3 regions of the Paenibacillus sp. genome follow, and region 3 is predicted to be linked to each of the others. Evidence: riboswitches for the same ligand, from Rfam matches in the RefSeq annotation. Region 3 holds a riboswitch; each other region holds the start of a gene.

Region 1 (6,467 bases), on a different contig from region 3:
CGCGACCCGGCTTTTGCCGCGCCGCTTCGCCGGAAGGTCAACCTCCCCGCCGGACCGTCGCTTGCTCGAGCAGCCGTTCGAACGCTTTCGCCTCGATCGGCCGGCTCAAATAATATCCCTGCGCCTCGTCGCAATCCGATTGCTCGAGCATGTGAAGATGCACCTTCGTCTCGACCCCCTCGGCCACGACCCTTCTTCCCAGGTGATGAACGATCGTAATGACCGATTGGACGATCGAAGCATGGAATGCGTCTTGGTGCATGTTTTGAATGAACGACTTGTCGATCTTCAGGAAATCGAACGGCAGCAGGCGCAAATAATTCAAGGACGAATACCCCGTGCCGAAATCGTCCAACGAAATCGTGACGCCCAGCTCCTTGACGCGCTTCAGCTTCACGATGGAGGACTCCAAATCGAGCATCGGAACGCTTTCCGTGATTTCGAGGTTCAAGCATGACGGCGGCAGCCCGGTTTCGTCCAACGTTTTTTTGATCTGTTCGACGAAATTGTTTTGTAAAAATTGTTTGACGGACAAGTTTACCGAAATGTTGAAGCGGTGCCCCTCGTCGTGCCACTGTTTCGTCTGGCGGCAGGCGGTGCGAAGCACCCATTCGCCGATCGGTAAAATGAGCCCCGTCTCTTCCGCGAAAGGAATGAACTGGTCCGGCGGCACGATGCCCCGCTCCGGATGGTTCCACCGAACGAGCGCCTCGGCGCCGACGATGCGCCCCTCCTGCAGATCGTATTTCGGCTGATAGACGAGATACAGCTCGTCCAGCGCAATCGCTTTGCGCAGTTCTTTGCTAAGGTTCATTTTGATACTATTGGCGCGATCGGTTTCCTCGCTGAAGAACGAGTAAGCGTTCCCCCCGCTTTCCTTGGCTTCGTACAAAGCCGCGTCCGCATGCTGAATAAGCGATTCGACGTCAGCGCTGTCCCCCGGAAACAAGCTGATGCCGACGCTCGGCGTAACGAACAGCTCGTGCCCTTCGATCAAATACGGCTCCGACAGCTTCCGGATCAACTCCAGCGCCTTCGCCTCCGCCTGCGCGCGATCCGAGCCCGGCAAATAGGCCGTAAATTCGTCGCCGCCCTGCCTCGAGACGATGCCGCAGGCGCAAACCTTCAATCGCCGGCTCACCTCGTTCAACAAATGATCGCCGATGCGATGGCCGAGCGTATCGTTGATCCATTTGAACCGGTCCAAATCGATGAAAAACATCGCTCCGTTCGGCTCCTTCAACCTCTCTTCGACCAATTGGCGGAACCGCACCCGGTTCGGAAGTCCCGTCAACGCGTCGTGGTACGCCATATATTCGATCAGCTGTTCGCTCTTTTTCCGTTTGGTGATATCCCGCACGATCAAGAGCGTCGCAGGCTCGCCGTTATAGTCCAAGCGTGTGCCGATCAGCTCCGCATGGAACGTGGAGCCGTCCAGACGCCTAAGCACGAATTCCTGCGGTTCTTTGGAGTCTCCGGCCTCATGAATCTGCCGTTCGAATCCCCTGGCGCGCTCCAGATCTTCGGGAGCGACAAAATGCGCAATCGTCACGTCGTCGTGCTTGCCGCCGGCCCCCGCGCCGAACACCTCGATCGCCGCCCGGTTCCAAAACAGCAGCTTGCCGTCGCGATGCACGATGATCGGGTCCGGAGACAGCTCGACCAGCTTCCTGTGACGCGCTTCGCTGTCGATCAACTCCTGCTGCGTTTGCTTAAATTCCGTAATATCTTTGGCGATGCCGAACACGCCTCGAATTTCGCCGTTAATGTAAATCGGCAAATTTTTTACGGATAAGGTCATATAGGTCGTTTTGTGCTTGGGGATGCACCGCAGCTCGTACTGGCGGTACTCTCCTCTGGCGGCAGCCTGGAAATGTTCCCAAACATGCGCTAAATCGTCTGGATGCACGAACGGCGCGAACGAACGGCCCGCAATCTCCGCTTCCGAATAACCCAGCATTTCTTGGATCGTTTCGTTAAAGCTGAGAAAATGTCCTTCCAAATCGAGCGAATATACGCCGTCCGGGTTATGGTCGAACAACGATTTATATCGCTGCTCGCTCTCCTGCAGCTCCCGCTCCGCCTGCCGCAGCGGCGTGACGTCTTTCGCGATCGCGAATACGCCCACGATGCCGCCGTCGACGACGACCGGCAAGTTCGTTACGTTCATAATGAAATAATCGTTCCGCAGCTTATGCCAAATGCGGACCTCGTAATTGACGCTTTCCCCTCGGTAGACGCGCTCCAGCATGGACAGCACCAAGTTCACGTCGTCCGGATGGCAAAACGGCAGGATGGAACGTCCGAGCAGTTCTTCCTTCGTATAACCGGAGATTTCCGTTGTGCGTTTGTTATACGTCAAGATTTTGCCTTCCGGATCGAAGGAAAAGACGGCGTCCGGGTTCCTTTCGAACAACGATCGGTACCGCTGCTCGCTCACTTCGAGCTCCTTCTCCGCGCGCACCTTGTCCGTAATATCTTTCGCGATGCCATACATGCCGACGATTTCCCCGTTCACGTAGATCGGCATCGTCGTTATTTTCATAAACGCGACGGATTGGTCCGAGATGCGAAGCACGCGGATTTGAAAATCGCCGACATCCCCGTTCATGACCCTATGAAACTGCTCGACCGCGACCGGCAAATCTTCGGGATGCACGAGGCGAGCGAATTCGATGCCGACGAGCTCCTTCGGATCCATCCCGGCGATGTTGCCCCCTTGCGGGTTGACGCCGACGAATTTGCCTTCCGGGTCGATTTCGAAGACGGCGTCGGGGTTGCGGTCGTACAATGACTTATACCGCTGCTCGTCGATCGCAAGCTGCCGCTCCCGCTCCATTTGCTCGGCGATGTCCCGGTATATGCCCCCGAACGCGATCAGCCGCCCTTCCGCATCCGGCACGGCGAACAGCGACAGCGATACATCGACCTCCGTTCCGTCGCGGCGAAGTCTCTTGGTGACGAAATTGGCGGTCGGCCGGCCCGAACAAGCCTTGGCGAGCAATTCGGCGGAATCGGAACGCTCGGGTTCCGGAACGAACGGGATGCGAAAGACATTGCGCTCAATCAGCTCCTCCTTCGACCAGCCGAACATGCGGACGAAGCCTTCGTTCACGTGAAGAATGTTCGATTCGGGATCCGTGATCAACACCGCGTCGCTCATGTTGTCCATGAACGATTCCATGAAGCGGCGATGGCTCTCAATGACGTTTTCCTGCTTAACCCGTTCGGTGATATCTTTGACGGTAATAATGATCATCGCGGATCCGTCATCCTTCACCAAAGGATGATAAGTAATTTCGTATTGCATGCTCCCTTTCGGCGTCGAAACTTCCCGCTGATACGTCATCGGCTTGCGGCTTCGAACCGACTCGCGATACGAGTGAATAAGCTCGTCGGCAAGTTCCGGCGGGAACATGTCGGCGATCCGCCGGCCGATATCTTCTTCTTTGAAAAATCCGACCTCGGTCGAAGCCGGATTGCAAGCGACCAAGCGGCAATCCCCGCCGTCTTCGACGGCAACGACGGCAATCGGGTCGGCGATACCCCGAAAAACGTTCTGCAACAGCTCTTCGTTTGGGGACACGCCTCTCACCTCCACATCAAATACGGCTGCTCCTCATTTCGGCCGCCGTCGGATCGCGTTCCTCCATCGCGGCGGCTTGGCGTTACGTGTCGCGTTGACGCGCTGCAGCCCCATAGCTTTGCGTCCTTGTCTTTCGACAAGTTTGCCCTGAAACCAACGAATCCATTTGACGTTTTTTGCTTTTCCCGATTTCTGTCGATTCCGCTGACGAACACTCTCGTCGAACGCCGGCTAGCGAGGTTTTCCAAGCTTATCAGAATCGTCAACGTTCGACAATTTGAATTAAAGCGCTTTAATTTTTATAAAAAATAAAATACCCGGCGAGGTCGCCGGGATTCGGTCTTGTCTTATAATCTCCCGCGGCGCCGCTTCGCCTCGAGCAGCCGGCTCATCCGATCTGTCCCGGCTTCCGGACTCGACGGATCGGCGGCTGGCGCGGGGGGTGCGGGCGGCGGCGCGGGAGCAGGGTGCGCGGGCGCTTGCGCCTTCGGCGATGCGGGCGCCGACGGATGCGCGGCCCGCGAAGGCTGCTCTGGGCGGGCGGCGCGCTCCGCCGACAATTTGCGCCGCAGCCGCTCCGCCGCCGTCGCGGCCCCGGGCTGTTCCGTCGGCGGGACCGCTTCGCCGCGCGCGCTCCGCCGCGGCATGAAGCGGCGCAGCGCGGTCCGCGTGAGCTGCAGCCGCCGGAGCGCGATATCCGCGACCCACAGGAGGAGCGCTGCGGCAAGCAGCTCGCGATGTAGACCGGCGACGCGAAGCTTCGGCTCTGTCGGAGCCGCGAACGCGTCCTCCGGCCGCTCGAAATCGAGCACCCGCCCGCCGGTCAGCTCTGCGATTTGTACGAGCGCCTCGGTGCCGTCTCGGCCGCCGATGCGGTATTCCGGCGAATACGGGACGACGAAGCCGGCGACCGCCGCCGCGGACGTCGGTCCCTCCTCCGTCCCGCCGCCGGATCGCTCGATCCGCGCCAAGTACGCGCCCGGCTGCAGCAGCTCCGCTCGACCGGCGTACTCGCCCGGGGCCGTCGGCTCCAGCTCCACCTGGCGTACGTTCATCGCTTCGTCCGTCACCGTCGCGACTAAATTTCCAAACTCCGCGCGATCGGCGTCGCCGACGCGGACGCGAATGTCCGCTTCGTTCCCGGAAATTTTCGTTTCGACCTCCATCGGGGCCGCGCCGAACGCCGGGAACGTCCACTTGACGATGCCGGCGAACGTCTCGGGGAACCGATCCCAGCTCACCCAATCGGGCGCCCATTTCCCGGCGGCGTCGCTCGTCCATGCGACGGCCTTGCCCGCGCCGAATTGCCAACGCGCGAGCAGCGGGTCCGGCTCGGGGCTTGCGAGCGCCACTTCCGCCGTCTCCTTCGGCGTCGTCGCGACGTACGCCCGCACCTCGGGAAGGCCGCCCGCGAACAGCGGCTGCCAATCCGGCGCCTGCGCGGCGGCGGGGACGAACGGGCGGTCGACGACATACGTTCGCGAGATCAGCACCGCCTCGCGGCTGAAGATGGCCGGAACGGTCGATTGATCGTTCGTAAAATAATACCGACCTTGCGCCAGCCCTGCGAGCCGCTCGAGCAGCCGCTGGTCCGCGTCGTTGCCGATCGCCACCGTCGAGAGCGTGACGCCGGCCTCGACCATTTGCTCCGCCAGCGCCTCGTAGCTCTGGTTCGACGCCGACTGGCCGTCCGTAAGCAAAATGATATGTTTGCGCTGCGCGTCGATGTCCTTCGCCTTCGCGAACGCTTCCGCCACCGCGGGGTAAATGTCCGTGCCGCCGTCCGCCGCGATCGAACCGATCCGTTCGATGACGTCGTCCTTCTCCGTCAGCGGCTGCGGCTCGACGACCCACCACGGGGCGGAGTCGAACGCGAGCACCCCGATCGTGTCGCGCTCGCGCAGCAGCTCCGCGGTGCGCGCCGCCGCTTCCTGCGCCAGCTCGAGCTTGCCGTCCGACATGCTGCCGGATTTGTCGATGACGAGCATAAGCGCAAGCGACGGCATCTCCCGTTTGCCCCGCAAATCCATGTATACCGGGAGCGCGCGTTCGATCGGGGTCTGGAAATAGCCGCCTAGCCCATAGCTTTGTTCGCCGCCGATCATGACGAGGCCGACCCCGTAATCGCGAACCGCCTGCTCGATCAATTGCATCCTCCGTTCGGACAGGCGAGTCGCCGGCACGCCTACGAGCACGATCGAATCGTACGCGGCGTAATCGATCAACTCGAGCGGCAGCAACTCCGGCGCAACGAGCTCGTAGGGGATAAGGCTTGCGTCGAGCGCGTTCGCGACGTTCGCCGCCTCTCCCTCGCTCCCTTCGACGAGCAGCGCTCTCGGAGGGCCTTCGACCCGGCTGAAGCCGTACGCCGCGTTGTTGGCGGACACTTGGTCGAGCTCGGCGTACAGCTCCGCCCGATACCGATGCAGCCCTTCTTCGAACGCGATGCCCTGCAGGACGAACCGGTTCGCGCCGGGCGTCAGCTCGATCGATCGGCTCGCGATTTCGCGGTTGTCCTCGTAAATACGAAGCACCGCTTCGCCCGCGAACGTGCTCTCGATATCCGCTTCGACCGCGTACCGCTCGCCCTTGTACAGCCGTTCGGGAAGGCGCAGCGCCTCGACGGCGGCGTCGCTCCGCTGCGCGGAAGCGAGCGGCACGACGTCCACCGGGACGCCTCGATCGCGAAGCAGCCGCGCCTGCGCGGCCGCGTCGCCGACGTTCTCCTTCCCGTCGGAGAGGAGCACGATGCGGGGGGACGCGTCTTCGGGCAGCAGCGCGCCCGCCAGTCGAAGCGCCTCGTCCAATCGCGTATATCGCCCGTCGATCTCGCCGCCGAACGCGAACCGCTCTATCGCCGCTTCGCTCGCTTGCCGCTCGA
Region 2 (6,467 bases), on a different contig from region 3:
TGCAATCTTTACGGTATTCTGTCACGCCGGGTAAAATATGATGCGCATGTGGTAGAATGGATGTACGAAATCCTGTGTTTCAGCGAGGAGTTCTCTTTATGTATCCCGATATGCGTTACGAGCAAGTCGTCTATCAAGACCCGTTCCTGGCGATTCGCATTTGGCAAATCGATACGGCCTTCGACAGCGGCGGAGACGTCCAAACCCGCATTGAGCAGGACTGGCAAAGCCAGCGCTTCTCCTTGTGGCATTACCATAAAGAAGTCGAGTTTCTTCATATTTTGCACGGGGGGATGACCGCCTTCTGCAAGCAGGACCGATTCGTCCTCGGCGAAGGCGATGTCGCCGTCTTCGGCTCCTCGGAGCCGCACACGACGATCCAAACGACGGACGGACAGCTCAGCTACATCGTCTTCCAAATCGATCTCCGCAAATATTGGGACGAAAGCACGCTAAAGAGCATGCAGCATTTCTCGGAAGTCATTCGTCCGCTGAGCTCGCTTAATTACGTGTATGCCGAGCATCCGGACGTCCGCGAACGGACGGGCGCGCTCATTCGCGACATTTACCGGGAAATGAACGAGAAGAGAAGCGGCTACGAATTGGCCGTCTCCTCCCGCATCAAAGAAATGCTGCTCCTGCTGCTCCGTCACGACACGAACAAGCACTTAAACTATCTCGACAACGGCTTGTTCGAGCGGCTCCAGCCCGCGGTCGATTACATCGAGTCGCATCTCGGCGAGAAGCTGTCCGTCTCGGAGCTGAGCGCCCGGTTGAACATGAGTTATACTCACTTCATCAAGTTGTTTAAAAAGGCGGTCGGCATGTCGTTCAGCGACTTCGTCTTGTACAAGCGCATCAAGAAAGCCGAGCAGCTGCTGCTCACCGGCAACGCCAGCATCGCCGAAGTGGCCGAATCGGTCGGCATGACGAACCTCGGCCATTTTTACGACGTGTTCCGCCGATTGAACGGCTGCTCGCCGAAGCAGTTCAAGGACAGGCTGCGGGAACCGTATCCGGTGACCGCGGGGAACGGCTCGTAACAGAATGCGTCCGTCCCGTCAGCTCGAGATTGCCGCAAAATTGTATAAAACTCGACAAATTTCAACATAATTCTCCATATCCGAAGCGCGAGTGATATACTGAATGCAATCGAACCTGGGGGAGAGATCTGGAAGATGAGGGTCAGAGTCCATCGAAAAGGCGAATACATCGAGTCCGTACCCATGAAAGGTCAGCTCTTCTCCTTGATCACGACCGGCGACGGCACGGAAATCATTCATCATAAGCTGGAAGACGGCGTCAGCTCTTACCTCGCTCCCGAAGAAGGCTGGGAAGCGCTCGAATATATTTATATTTTATCCGGACAATTGATTTGGAAACGCCCGGAAGGGGACGTCGTCCTGAGCCCGGGCGATTCCGTTACCGCGCATATGATTACCGAGATGGCGATGTTCGTCGCCGTCGGGGAAACCGAAATCTTATACGTCGTCTCCCGGCCTTATTTTCATAATTACAGCGGATCCATTCAAAAATTGTTCGACCTCGCCGTGAAAATCGAAGAGAAAGACGGGTACACCTCCGACCACTGCAACCGGATCAAAAAGTTGGCTACCCTCGTAGGAGAGAGAATGGGGCTTTCCCCTTACGAAATCTACGTTTTGAACTTGGCGGGCTTCCTGCATGACGTCGGCAAAACGCAAATCCCGGAGCACATTCTCAACAAACCGTCCAAACTGACCGACGAAGAGTTCGAGCAGATGAAGCTGCATACGGTATACGGACGGCGGCTGCTGGAAGAAACGGGCATGCCCGATTTGAAAATCGTCGGGGAAGTGGTGGAACAGCATCATGAACGCTACGACGGCAAAGGATATCCTCGCGGTCTGCAGGGCAATCAAATTTCCAAGCTGGCCGCCATCATCACCGTCGTAGATTCCTACGACGCCATGACCGTGGATCGCGTGTATCAGAAAGGGCGCCCGCAGGAAGAAGCGATGCAGGAAATCGAGAGATGCAGCGGAACGATGTATCACCCCGAAATCGTTCGAGCGTTCCTCTCGATCGCCGGCGAAACGAAACTGTGACGTCGCGGCCGCGAATATACCAACTTTCTCATTGACAGGCATGTCGAAAGTTGATATATTTTCATCACTAAGCATCTTCTTAAAATATTAACGCTAGGAAGCAAAGCACTTCTTGATAAAAGGCAAACTTGTCGAAAGACAAGGACGCAAAACTAGAGGGCCTTCTCGTTACAGCGAATGGCAGCCAGTTACCGAATGGAGCGCTTTTTTTATTTTGAGCGCAACGAGGTGAATTGGGATGACAACGAAACGCACGCTGCTGATCGGCGGAGCGATTCTCGCTTGCCAACTGGCCTTCGCAGGCATGGCGAGCGCCGCTACGTACGACTCTTCTTCCGACAAACATTTGAATGTGAACGTCCCTTTGGTATCGGCACCGAAATTAGGTACTGGCGCTCTCACGTTCCAACTGCAACAATCCATTTATAGCAATGTAATCAACCCGACCGGCGTAGATTACGAGTACTACTATATCTGGCTTTCCGTGAACGGCGACCCTGTGTTGGCCGTCGATCCTTACAAAGTAGGTTTTTAAGGAAAAAAGCGGCCCGCGTGAAGCGGAGCCGCTTTTTTTATTCGAAATATACCGCCTTGCCCGTTCTCGAAGATTCGTATACCGCTTCAAGAATTTCGGATACGACACAGGCCTGTTCCGGCGTCACGACCGGATCGGTGTCGTTCTCGATCGCCGCAAGCCACAGCTTCATTTCGAGATCGGCCGGATCTTCTTTGCTGCCGTCGTAGAAGTCTACGCCTCGGGCGTCGAGCTCGATGCGATTCGTGAACAGCTTGCCGTACTTCTCCCCGTTGATGCGCAGCCCGTCGTCCATATCCGCGCCGCCTTCCGTGCCGCACAGCGTCGTCTTCGCTTCGCCGGTGCGCACCAGGTTGATCGCCCAGCTCGATTCCAGCATGATCGTCGCGCCGTTCTGCATCGTGATCATCGCCATCGCGGAATCTTCCACGGTGAATTTCTTCGGATCCCAAGAACCCCATGCGTTGGCGGCGCCTTCCCGCTGCGACAGCTTATGGAACGCGGTCCCGAGCACCGCCTTCGGCTTATAGTTGTTCATCATCCAGAGCGTCAAATCGAGCGCATGGGTGCCGATATCGATGAGCGGCCCTCCGCCCTGCTTCTCCTCGTCCAAGAACACGCCCCACGTCGGCACGGCGCGGCGGCGGATCGCGTGCGCTTTGGCGTAATAAATATCGCCCAGCTCGCCGGCGTCGCACACCCGCTTCAAGTATTGCGAGTCGGCGCGGAACCGGTTTTGGTAGCCGATCGTCAGCTTCTTGCCCGTCCGCTTCGCCGCTTCGACCATTCGGCGCGCGTCGGCCGCCGTCTTCGCCATCGGCTTCTCGCACATGACATGCTTGCCCGCTTCGAGCGCGGCGATGGAGATGTCGGCATGCGAATCGTTCGGCGTGCACACGTGCACGATGTCGAGCGTTGCGTCGGAGAGCAGCTCCTTATAATCCGTATACACCTTGGCTTCCGGCGCGCCGAATTTCTCGGCGGCTTCCCGCGCGCGCTGCTCGTCGATATCGCAGAAGGCGACCATCGCGGCGTTCGGCTGGTTTTTCAGCGCCGGCATATGCTTGCCGTTCGCGATGCCGCCGCAGCCGATGATTCCGATGCGGTATGTTTTAGACATGTCGTTCCCTCCCTATAATAAATCCCACATCATTATAAGGAACGAGCCCGACGTGTTTCGATGACAAATGCGGTGCATTTTTTACGGTATTCTACCTTTGTGGCGGCAGCGGCGCCGTTCATTTCGGCCGCTGGCTCCTAGGAACGCTTTATCGAAAAACATATTGTCCAATTGCGATTCCGTCAAAGATCCTGCAATGGAGGCGAGCGACTCTCATAAACCGTCGTCCCGGAATCGATATAGATGACATCGCCCTCATTGACGAGCGAAGCGGCGGCGATCTGATCCTTCTTCTCCACGTTCAACAGCGCTTTGGTTTGAATCGGCGTTTCGTACGCCTCTTCTTTCATGCGCTCCGCCGCCCCGCGACGCTCCTGCTCTCGAATTTCCTCGGATAATCGGATATGAATGATTTCCATGTACTTCGTCAACGAGGACAGCTCCCTTCCCGCATTGGTCTCAAGGGTCTGCCCTCGATTATCGATTGACCGAAGTCACATAACATAACACATCAACCTCCAACCTCTGCGAAAACCTGCTTTTTTTCACTCAAATACCTGACACAACCACGGAATGTTAGGGTCTACCCCTCCTAAAAAACCTAAATTACCGTTGACAAAGCGATGCGACCCCCTTATATTGTAAATCAACATACATTTTCATGTAACTTTATATCACTTTTATGTAAATTGATTTACATTCATTCTGGGAGATCGAGCTCCGCATGAAAACGGGAATGGAGTTATGTATGAACGTAAAAATGGTTTTGGATGTAGACACGGGGATTGACGACGCATTAGCGATCGCCTATGCGTTGGCTTCCCCCGAAATCGAGCTGCTCGGGATCACCGTCTCCTATGGAATGGCCCCGGTACACTGCACCTTTCGCAATACCAAGTTTATTGTCGATTTATTTCGAGGCAATACGCCGGTCTATATGGGCGCGGACCGACCGCTTCAACGCTCGCCGCAATATTTCGCCGATTTCCATGGGCAAGATGGTTTAGGAGACACGCTGGGCGGCGCGGCGGCCGCCGACGTTTCTCCGGAGAGCGCAGTGGATTTTATAATCCGACAAGCCCGCCTGCATAAGCGGAATCTTACGCTCGTTACGACGGGGCCGCTCACCAATCTCGCCCAGGCGATTGCGAAAGATCCTGCGATCATCGGAATGATCGGCAACGTCGTCATCATGGGCGGTGCCGTTCTTTCCCCCGGAAACGTGAGCAAGTTTGCGGAAGCGAATATGTACGTCGACCCGGAAGCCGCCGATCTGGTGTTCGCATCCGCGCTTCCCATTACGTTGGTCAGCCTCGACGTGACCCGAAAAGCATTGCTGACCGAAGAAGATTTGCTGAGATGGAGAAACATCGGGACGAAAGCAAGCACGTTGTTCGGAGAATTCACGGATTTCTACATAAAGTCATACAAAAGATTTCATCCCTACATGAACGGCTGCGCTCTCCACGATCCACTTGCGGTAGGCGTCGCCAAAGCTCCCTCGTTGGTCGGCACCGTGCCGATGTTTCTCAAAGTGGATTTGGAACCGGATGCGTTGGGTCGAACGACGGAGGATCTCTCTCGGACGAGCCCGGCGGAGCCGACGGCCCGAATATGCGTGCAGGTCGACGCGGAACGGTTCAGGAACGATTTTTTTCGGTGGATCGAGAAATTATTGGAGATCGGATAGGAGTTGAAGCAAGTGAGACAAACGGCAGTCAAGCAGCGGCATAACGATTACGGCATCAGGCGGCAAAGCATGCATCAACATGGAAGAAACGCTGTGGCGTTATCGGTTTTGGCAATGGGATTGGGGCAAATGTACAATCGTCAGCTCATCAAAGGCATTCTAATGCTTGCGGTTCATGTTTTCGGTATATACACCGCGCTTTTCCGTCTGCCGCACGCCGTTTGGTCGCTTGCGACGCTTGGCGAAACCGAGACGCAAATGAAGAAGGTCGGAAAAATGTATCAACAGATCATGGGCGATCATTCGATCTTCCTGTTGATCGAAGGTTTGATCACCGTCTTTATCCTGCTCGTCATCCTTTGGTGTTACGCCCTTAACATCAAAGATGCTTACAAGATCGGCAAACTTCGCGAGCAAGGCAGGGTGCCGCACACCTTCAAGATGACTTTGCGTTATGTAGCCGATTACCGGTTTGCCCAGATCGCCGTTGCGATTCCGCTGCTGGGTGTCTTGTTTTTCACGGTGATGCCGATCGTATTTATGATTCTTCTTGCGTTTACGAATTTCACGAGGGAAACGATGCCGCCGGCCAACCTGGTCGATTGGCACGGGCTCAAAACGTTTCGCGATATTTTCCGGATCGAAATGTGGAGCCGAACGTTTTACGGGGTTACGCTTTGGACGTGCGTTTGGGCGCTAGCCAGCACATTGACTTGTTTTTTCGGAGGCTTCGTCGTTGCGTTGGTGGTGCAGCAGCGCGACATTCGTTTTAAAAAGGTTTGGCGGACGATCTTTATCATCCCGTTTGCGATTCCCATGTTCGTATCTACCTTAATATTGCGCAACATGTTTAACGGACAATTCGGGCCGATCAATCAATACTTAAGCCTCATGGGACTTGACAAAATTCCTTGGCTTTCCGACCCCGCCTGGGCGAAACTGACGCTGGTTCTGGTCAATTTTTGGATCGGATTTCCGGTTTCGATGCTGATGATTATCGGGGTGTTATCAACGATTTCCAAAGACATGTACGAA
Region 3 (6,467 bases):
GTCGTGACCATGCGCGCGTTGCCTTCGTTTTCGAACAGCACCATCGAACCGCTCTCCGCGATCGCGAAATTGCAGCCGGTCATGCCGATGTCCGCTTCGAGGAATTTCTCGCGCAGCTTTTTCCGGACGAAGCCGGCGAGCACCGTCGTCTCCGGCGGCAGCGTCTCGCCCGCGTCCTTCGACAGCAGCTCGGCGATTTGGTACCGGTTCTTATGAATCGCCGGGATGATGATGTGCGACGGCGTTTCGTTCGCGAGCTGGATAATATATTCGCCGAGATCCGTCTCGATCGACTCGATGCCGACCTTCTCGAGCGCCGCGTTCAAATGCAGCTCCTCGCTCACCATCGATTTCGATTTGACGACCGAGCGCGCGCCGACGTTCTTCGCGATCGCGAGCGCGATGTCGACCGCTTCCGCCCCCGTATCCGCGAAATGGATATGCACCCCGTTCGCGCGGGCGTTCTCGATAAATTGGTTCAGGTAGTAATCCAGGTGCGCGATCGTATGAAGCCGGATTTGCCGCCCGCGCTCTCGCCAATCGTCCCAGTTGCCGTGCTCCGCGGACGCGGTTTTCTTGCCGTTCCGAAGCCGCTCCGTCGTAAACTTCACCGCATTGCGCAAAAACTCGTCGTTCAGCGCGACGCCCGCGCGTTCTTTGACCGTCGCGAGACCGCTTCCGTGATTAACGCTGCTCAACGGCCGACACCCCCTCGTAAAGTAGCTCCGCCAAATGCATAACCCGGACCGGCTTGCCGCGGTAACGCAGGTTGCCGGCGATGTTCATGAGGCACCCCATGTCGAGGCCGACGAGCACTTCGGCTTCGGTTTCGAGCACGTGATCCGTCTTCTCGGACACCATCGCGCCGGAGATGTCGCACATTTTGACCGCGAACGTGCCGCCGAAGCCGCAGCAGTCTTCCGCGTATGGCAACGGCACGATTTCCATGCCCCGCACGTTCTCCATCAGCTTGCTCGGCTCCGCTTTAATGCCGAGCAGCCGGCTGCCGTGGCAAGACGGGTGGTACGTCACCTTGTGCGGGAACGTCGCGCCGACGTCTTCGACCCCGAGCACCTGCACGAGGAACTGCGTGAATTCGTACGTTTTCGCGACGAGCGCCTTCGCCTTCTCCAGCATGACCGGATCGTTCTCGAACAACTTCGGATAGTAGTGGTGAATCATGCCGGTGCACGAGCCCGACGGCGAAATGACGAAATCGCTGTCGTCGAACGACTCTAAAAGCGTTTTCGCCGAAGCGCGCGCTTCGTCCCAGTAGCCGCTGTTGAACGCCGGCTGACCGCAGCACGTTTGCGTTTTCGGGAATTCGACGGCGACGCCGTACCGCGCGAGCAGCCGGACCATCGCTTCGCCGACGCGCGGGTATACCGCATCGCTTAAACAGGTGATGAATAAAGACACTTTCATGGGACCGTTCCACCTTCCGGGGAAAATAAAACTCTCTGCTTATCAGCTTATCAGACATGTTGAATAGCGTAAAGCATTTTTTAACGGCGCGATCGGCTGTGCGCCCGGCACCTGGACGGTTCCGGGCGGGTGCAGCCGGCGGCTAGTTCCATTGTCTTCCCGGCGCTTCTCCGAGCATCGCGTCAATGCGCGCCGCCGGGACCGGTTTGCTGTACAAGAAGCCTTGATATTCGTGGCAGCCCGCGCCAAGCAGAAACCGCAGCTGCTCGCCGGTTTCGACTCCTTCGGCGACGACCTTCAGCCCGAGATGCTTCCCCATCGCGATGATCGACGAAGAAATCGCCGCGTCCCGAATGCCGAACGGAATGTCTTGAATAAAGCTGCGATCGATTTTGATCGAATCGAGCGGGAAATTTTTCAGCAGGCTCAGCGAAGAATACCCCGTGCCGAAATCGTCGAGCGACACGCTCGCCCCGAGCGCTTTCAGCTCGCCGAGCAGCCGGACGCCCGCCTCGACGTTCTTCATCATCATGCTCTCCGTAATTTCCAGCTCCAGCCACTTCGCTTCCAGCCCGGAGCTGCGCAGCGCCTGTTCGACCGTCTCGACGAGCCCCGCGGACGCGAATTGCTTCGGAGACAAGTTGACGGAGACGACGATCGGCGGGAAGCCGTCCGTTTGCCAGCGCCGGTTTTGCGCGCACGCCTCCTTCAGCACCCATTCCCCGATCGGCACGATCAGGCCGCTCTCCTCCGCCAGCGGAATGAAATCGGACGGCGGCACGACGCCTTTCTCCGGATGGCGCCAGCGGAGGAGCGCTTCGACGCCGACGAGACGGCCGGTGCGCATGTCGATGCGCGGTTGATATTCCAAATACAGCTCCCGCGCTCTAAGCGCCTTCCGGAGCTCGTTCTCCGCCTGCAGCCCCGTCCTCCGGTCCTCGGCGACGCGATTCTTGTAGAAGACGTACGTGTTCTTCCCCTGCTCCTTCGCGCAGTACATCGCTTGGTCGGCCGCTCTTACGAGCGTTTGCAGATCCTGCGCGTCGTCTGGATATACCGCTACCCCGATGCTCGTCGTGACGTTGATTTCCATGCCGCCGATCGTGAACGGAACCCGGAACGCGTTCATGATCGCCGCGGCGCGGGCGGCGGCATCATCTCGATCCGCGATGCCGAGCGCGGCGACGGCGAATTCGTCGCCGCCCATGCGGAACCCGAGATGTTCCGTCCCGTCGAACATCGCTTTGATTCGATTCGCCACTTGCTTCAGCAGCAAGTCGCCGACGTCGTGACCGAGCGAATCGTTCACGATTTTGAATCGGTCCATGTCGAAAAAGTACAGCGCCGTCCGCCGGCCTATCTGTTCGCTCAGCAGCGTCGGGAGCCGCTCCTCGAAGCGGCGGCGATTGCCGAGACCCGTAATCGGATCCTCGTACGCCATCGCCCGCATCCGCTCTTCCAAGCGCACCCGTTCGGTGATATCCCGCGAAACGGCGATGATGGACACGACCGTTCCCCGTTCGATCACCGGCGTCAGTTTGCTCTCCAGCCAAACGGCGGAGCCGTTCTTGTGCACGAAACGAAGCTGCACGGTAATCGACCGGCGCTCTTCGTTCAGCTTGCGGATCGTATCGATGATGACACCCACGTAGTCGGGGTGAGCGAATGTCAATCCGTTCGTGCCCTCCACCTCTTCGGGAGCATAGCCCAAGACCGTCAGATGCGAAGGGGAGGCGTAAACGATCGTCCCATCGCCTCCGAAAATTTTAATCAGGTCCGTCGCGTTCTCCGCGATGATACGGTATTTCGTTTCGCTGACGGCGAGCTCCCGCTCCACCGTTTTCCGCTTCGTCACGTCGGCCGCGTACCCGACGACTTCGACGACGGCGCCGCCCCGCTCGATCGGCCGCAGCGACGTCCAGACCCAGCGTCCCTCGACTTCGGCTTCGTACTCCGTCCTCGCCCCCGCCCAGGCCGAAGCGAATCGCTCCCGATTATATGGTAACGCTTCCAAAAATGCGGCGTCTTTTCCTATAATATCTTCCGGACGCAGGTTCGCATCGTGGATCATGCCGCCGTCGGCCCGCGTATACACGTGACGTCCGTCTTTTTCCACGTAGGAGAACAACGCGCCAGGGTAATGGCGGAGCTCATTGCGCAGCGATCTATATTTGCCGGCCAGGTACGAAGTAAAGTCCCCGGAATTTTGCGTGTTCATGGTAGAACCTCCTCTTTCGCACGTTGTCGGTGAACACGCAGGCGCAAAAAGGAGGATGGGAGTGCCGCTCGCATCTACCGTTCGGGAGCTTGGCGGCCGTAGAAACTCGGTTTCCGTAGGCCCATAGCTTTGCGCCGCTTGCTTTCGCAAGGTTTGCCGTTTCGTCTATAGTGCAGTGCCCTCATTATAGATGCGATTCAGCCAATTTTCAACATATATCAACACGATTCGACACGCGCCAATTTTTGTAATTGTTTGCGTACTCGTACTCCCTTCCCATCATCCGCGACAACGCGCCTGCAACCGCCTGCGCCCGCCTGTGCCCCGCCATGATGTGTACCTCCTACCCTTCTTTTGTAACCATCCCCTCTTTCTTTTGCGTACCTCCTTCCCATAACCCGCCGCCAGCGCACCTGCGCCTGCCTGTGCCCCGCCATGATGTGTACCTCCTACCTTTCTTTTGTCACCACCCCTCTCCTCTTTTGCGTACTCCCTTCCCATAACCCGTCTCCAGCGCGCCTCGCCCGCCTGTGCCCCGCCATGATGTGTACCTCCTACCTTTCTTTTGTCACCACCCCTCCTTTCTTTTGCGTACCTCCTTCCCATAACGCGCCGCCAACGCACCTGCGCCCGCCTGTGCCCCGCCATGATGTGTACCCCCTACCTTTCTTTTGTCACCACCCCTCCCTTCTTTTGCGTACTCCCTTCCCATAACCCGTCTTCAGCGTGCCTGCGCCCGCCTGTGCCCCGCCATGATGTGTACCTCCTACCTTTCTTTTGTCACCACCCCTCCCTTCTTTTGCGTACCTCCTTCCCATCATCATCCTCCAGCGCATACGCACCCGCCCCCGGGACGCCGATCCCCCTTCTGGAGGGAGGACCAACCAGGCGGGCAAAACAAAAAGGCCTGCCGCTTCCGAAAGACGTCGATGCTTCGGTCGCTGTCTTGTTCGCATTGATCTGCCTGCTGTTTTTCGTTTATTTTATTCACCAGGTGTCTAAGTTCATTAGGGTTAATACTTTGATTCAAATTGTTTCGGAAAAAGCCGTTACATTGATTCATGCGTTTAAAACCGTCGGTACCCTCGGGGAATCCGAACTCACTTCCTCGACGCCAGCGGCTGAATGTTTGACTATATATTCGGAGAAGGAGGGATATCTGAACTTTGTGGATTTCTTGGCGTTGGAGAGAGCAATAAAAAGAAAAGGCTATAAAGAGTTAAAGATTCTCCTTATTCCCAAGGTTGGCCAATACATACGAAAAAGAGCGCCCTTAATGGAAATTCGCGGGCACTCTACTTTATCCGAGGAATTTCAAAAAAAATTAGCGAACGCAGTGAAGGTTTCTCCAGTAAGGTCAAACGAGCAAGACATCGCCTTCGTTATGGAAAAAATAATAGAAACGGGTTTGCGGGCGATTTCTCCCGGGATTAATGACCCTAATACGGCGATCTACTGCATTAGAGCTCTTGGGATTTTGCTTGCCAAGCTTGGGTCATGGAAGGGCAGCTGCTGGATTGTGAGAGGGAAGGGATACATTCTCGAAATTCCTTACTTTACGTTCGAGGACTTCTTATATAAGACCTTTTACCAACTCAGACTGTATGGGGCGCATGATGTGTCCGTTATGCATGCTCTGTTGGAGTCGCTGACTCATCTCGCGGAAGAACTTCAAGAAGGAAGAGAGACGGTACAGAAAATCGGAAACTATGTGTATTCGAACATCGACCCAAGGATCATGCATGATCTGGATAGAAATTTGATTGTGCACGCAAAACAACGATTGGACCACATTTGCCAAACATCATAATCCATTCGGAGGGCCGGAGCAATCGGCGAGCGGGGACGCAGGAAAGCGAGCCCGGCGGCACGATGCCGTGCCGCCGGTCGAAACGGCTTTGAGCTCCCCTTGCCGGCTGGAACGATCGTTCCTTCCCGGCTTCGCCGCCTCATCGATCAAGGCATCGGCATGCCGATGTCGTACGTCCGAACGTCCGGCACGGATTCCCACACGACGAACGCAGTCCCGCCGGTCCACGGCAGCGCCTCGCCCGGCCCAAGCCAAACAGCCCTCCGCCGCCCGGCATCGACGAGCCAGCTCCCCTCATGCGTCCATACCGCGACCTGTCCGCCGTCCAGCGGCGCCGTCTTTATAATTTCGGCCGGCCAGCCGACGGCTTCCTCCAGCAGCGACCTTGCGGCTTCGGGCAGCGCAGGACGGCGTTCGAGCCGCACGGTTCCCTTGTTCGCGTCGATCCAAGCGACGTCCGACTCCCCGTCGTAGCGGCGTACGGCGATCGTGTTGTCGTTTGCCCATCGCATCGGCAGCACGAACAGGAAGCCGTCGCTATGCCCGCCGAACGTGACGCGGGGAATGCGACGCAGCGTCTCGCCGGACGCGCTCAGCACGAGCGCATCCGCCTCCGCGGTCAGAGCGCCGCCGGAACCACCGTCTGCCGACACGAGCAGCGCGACGCGACGCCCGTCCGGCGATGATGCGACCGAGCGAATCGGGACCGGCGATTCGTACAGCTTGACCGTCTCGCCTCCGAACGGCTCGACGCGGTACAGCGTGCGGTTGCCGTGCACCGCGAAGGTCGCGCTCCCGTGCATGCGGTCGGAGAACAGCACGTCGGAGCCGTAATCGTTGCCGAACGGCTCCGCTGCGTCCGGCCACGCTCCAATTTGGAAGGCGCGGCGCTCCCCGCTGCGCAAGTCGATCGCCGTCTGGCTTCCGTCGAGATGGTATGCCAGCAGCGCCGGCCCGTCCTCCGTCTCGAACGGCTGCACCAGCGCGGCCGGCTCCGACCGAACGGCCCGGAAG

What was found. A riboswitch is a leader RNA that binds a small molecule or an ion and turns the genes downstream of it on or off. The one in region 3 is predicted to bind cyclic di-GMP.
Region 1: another riboswitch for cyclic di-GMP. It lies ahead of VE009_RS18240 (PAS domain S-box protein); the one in region 3 lies ahead of VE009_RS14490 (putative bifunctional diguanylate cyclase/phosphodiesterase).
Region 2: another riboswitch for cyclic di-GMP. It lies ahead of VE009_RS15780 (hypothetical protein); the one in region 3 lies ahead of VE009_RS14490 (putative bifunctional diguanylate cyclase/phosphodiesterase).

The regions. Positions count from the first base shown of each region.
Region 1 covers NZ_DASQNA010000033.1:159,190-165,656, reverse strand. The annotation lists gene VE009_RS18240 (PAS domain S-box protein) at 38-3,586, opposite strand; cyclic di-GMP riboswitch class I at 3,654-3,743, opposite strand; gene VE009_RS18235 (VWA domain-containing protein) at 3,934-6,467, opposite strand, start outside.
Region 2 covers NZ_DASQNA010000030.1:179,966-186,432, reverse strand. The annotation lists gene VE009_RS15790 (AraC family transcriptional regulator) at 99-1,043, shown strand; gene VE009_RS15785 (HD-GYP domain-containing protein) at 1,179-2,087, shown strand; cyclic di-GMP riboswitch class I at 2,199-2,283, shown strand; gene VE009_RS15780 (hypothetical protein) at 2,326-2,622, shown strand; gene VE009_RS15775 (Gfo/Idh/MocA family oxidoreductase) at 2,660-3,742, opposite strand; gene VE009_RS15770 (hypothetical protein) at 3,925-4,173, opposite strand; gene VE009_RS15765 (nucleoside hydrolase) at 4,491-5,432, shown strand; gene VE009_RS15760 (sugar ABC transporter permease) at 5,445-6,467, shown strand, end outside.
Region 3 covers NZ_DASQNA010000027.1:33,371-39,837, reverse strand. The annotation lists gene VE009_RS14500 (LutB/LldF family L-lactate oxidation iron-sulfur protein) at 1-698, opposite strand, end outside; gene VE009_RS14495 ((Fe-S)-binding protein) at 685-1,425, opposite strand; gene VE009_RS14490 (putative bifunctional diguanylate cyclase/phosphodiesterase) at 1,568-3,643, opposite strand; cyclic di-GMP riboswitch class I at 3,724-3,811, opposite strand; gene VE009_RS14485 (DUF2254 family protein) at 4,290-5,453, shown strand; gene VE009_RS14480 (hypothetical protein) at 5,600-6,467, opposite strand, start outside.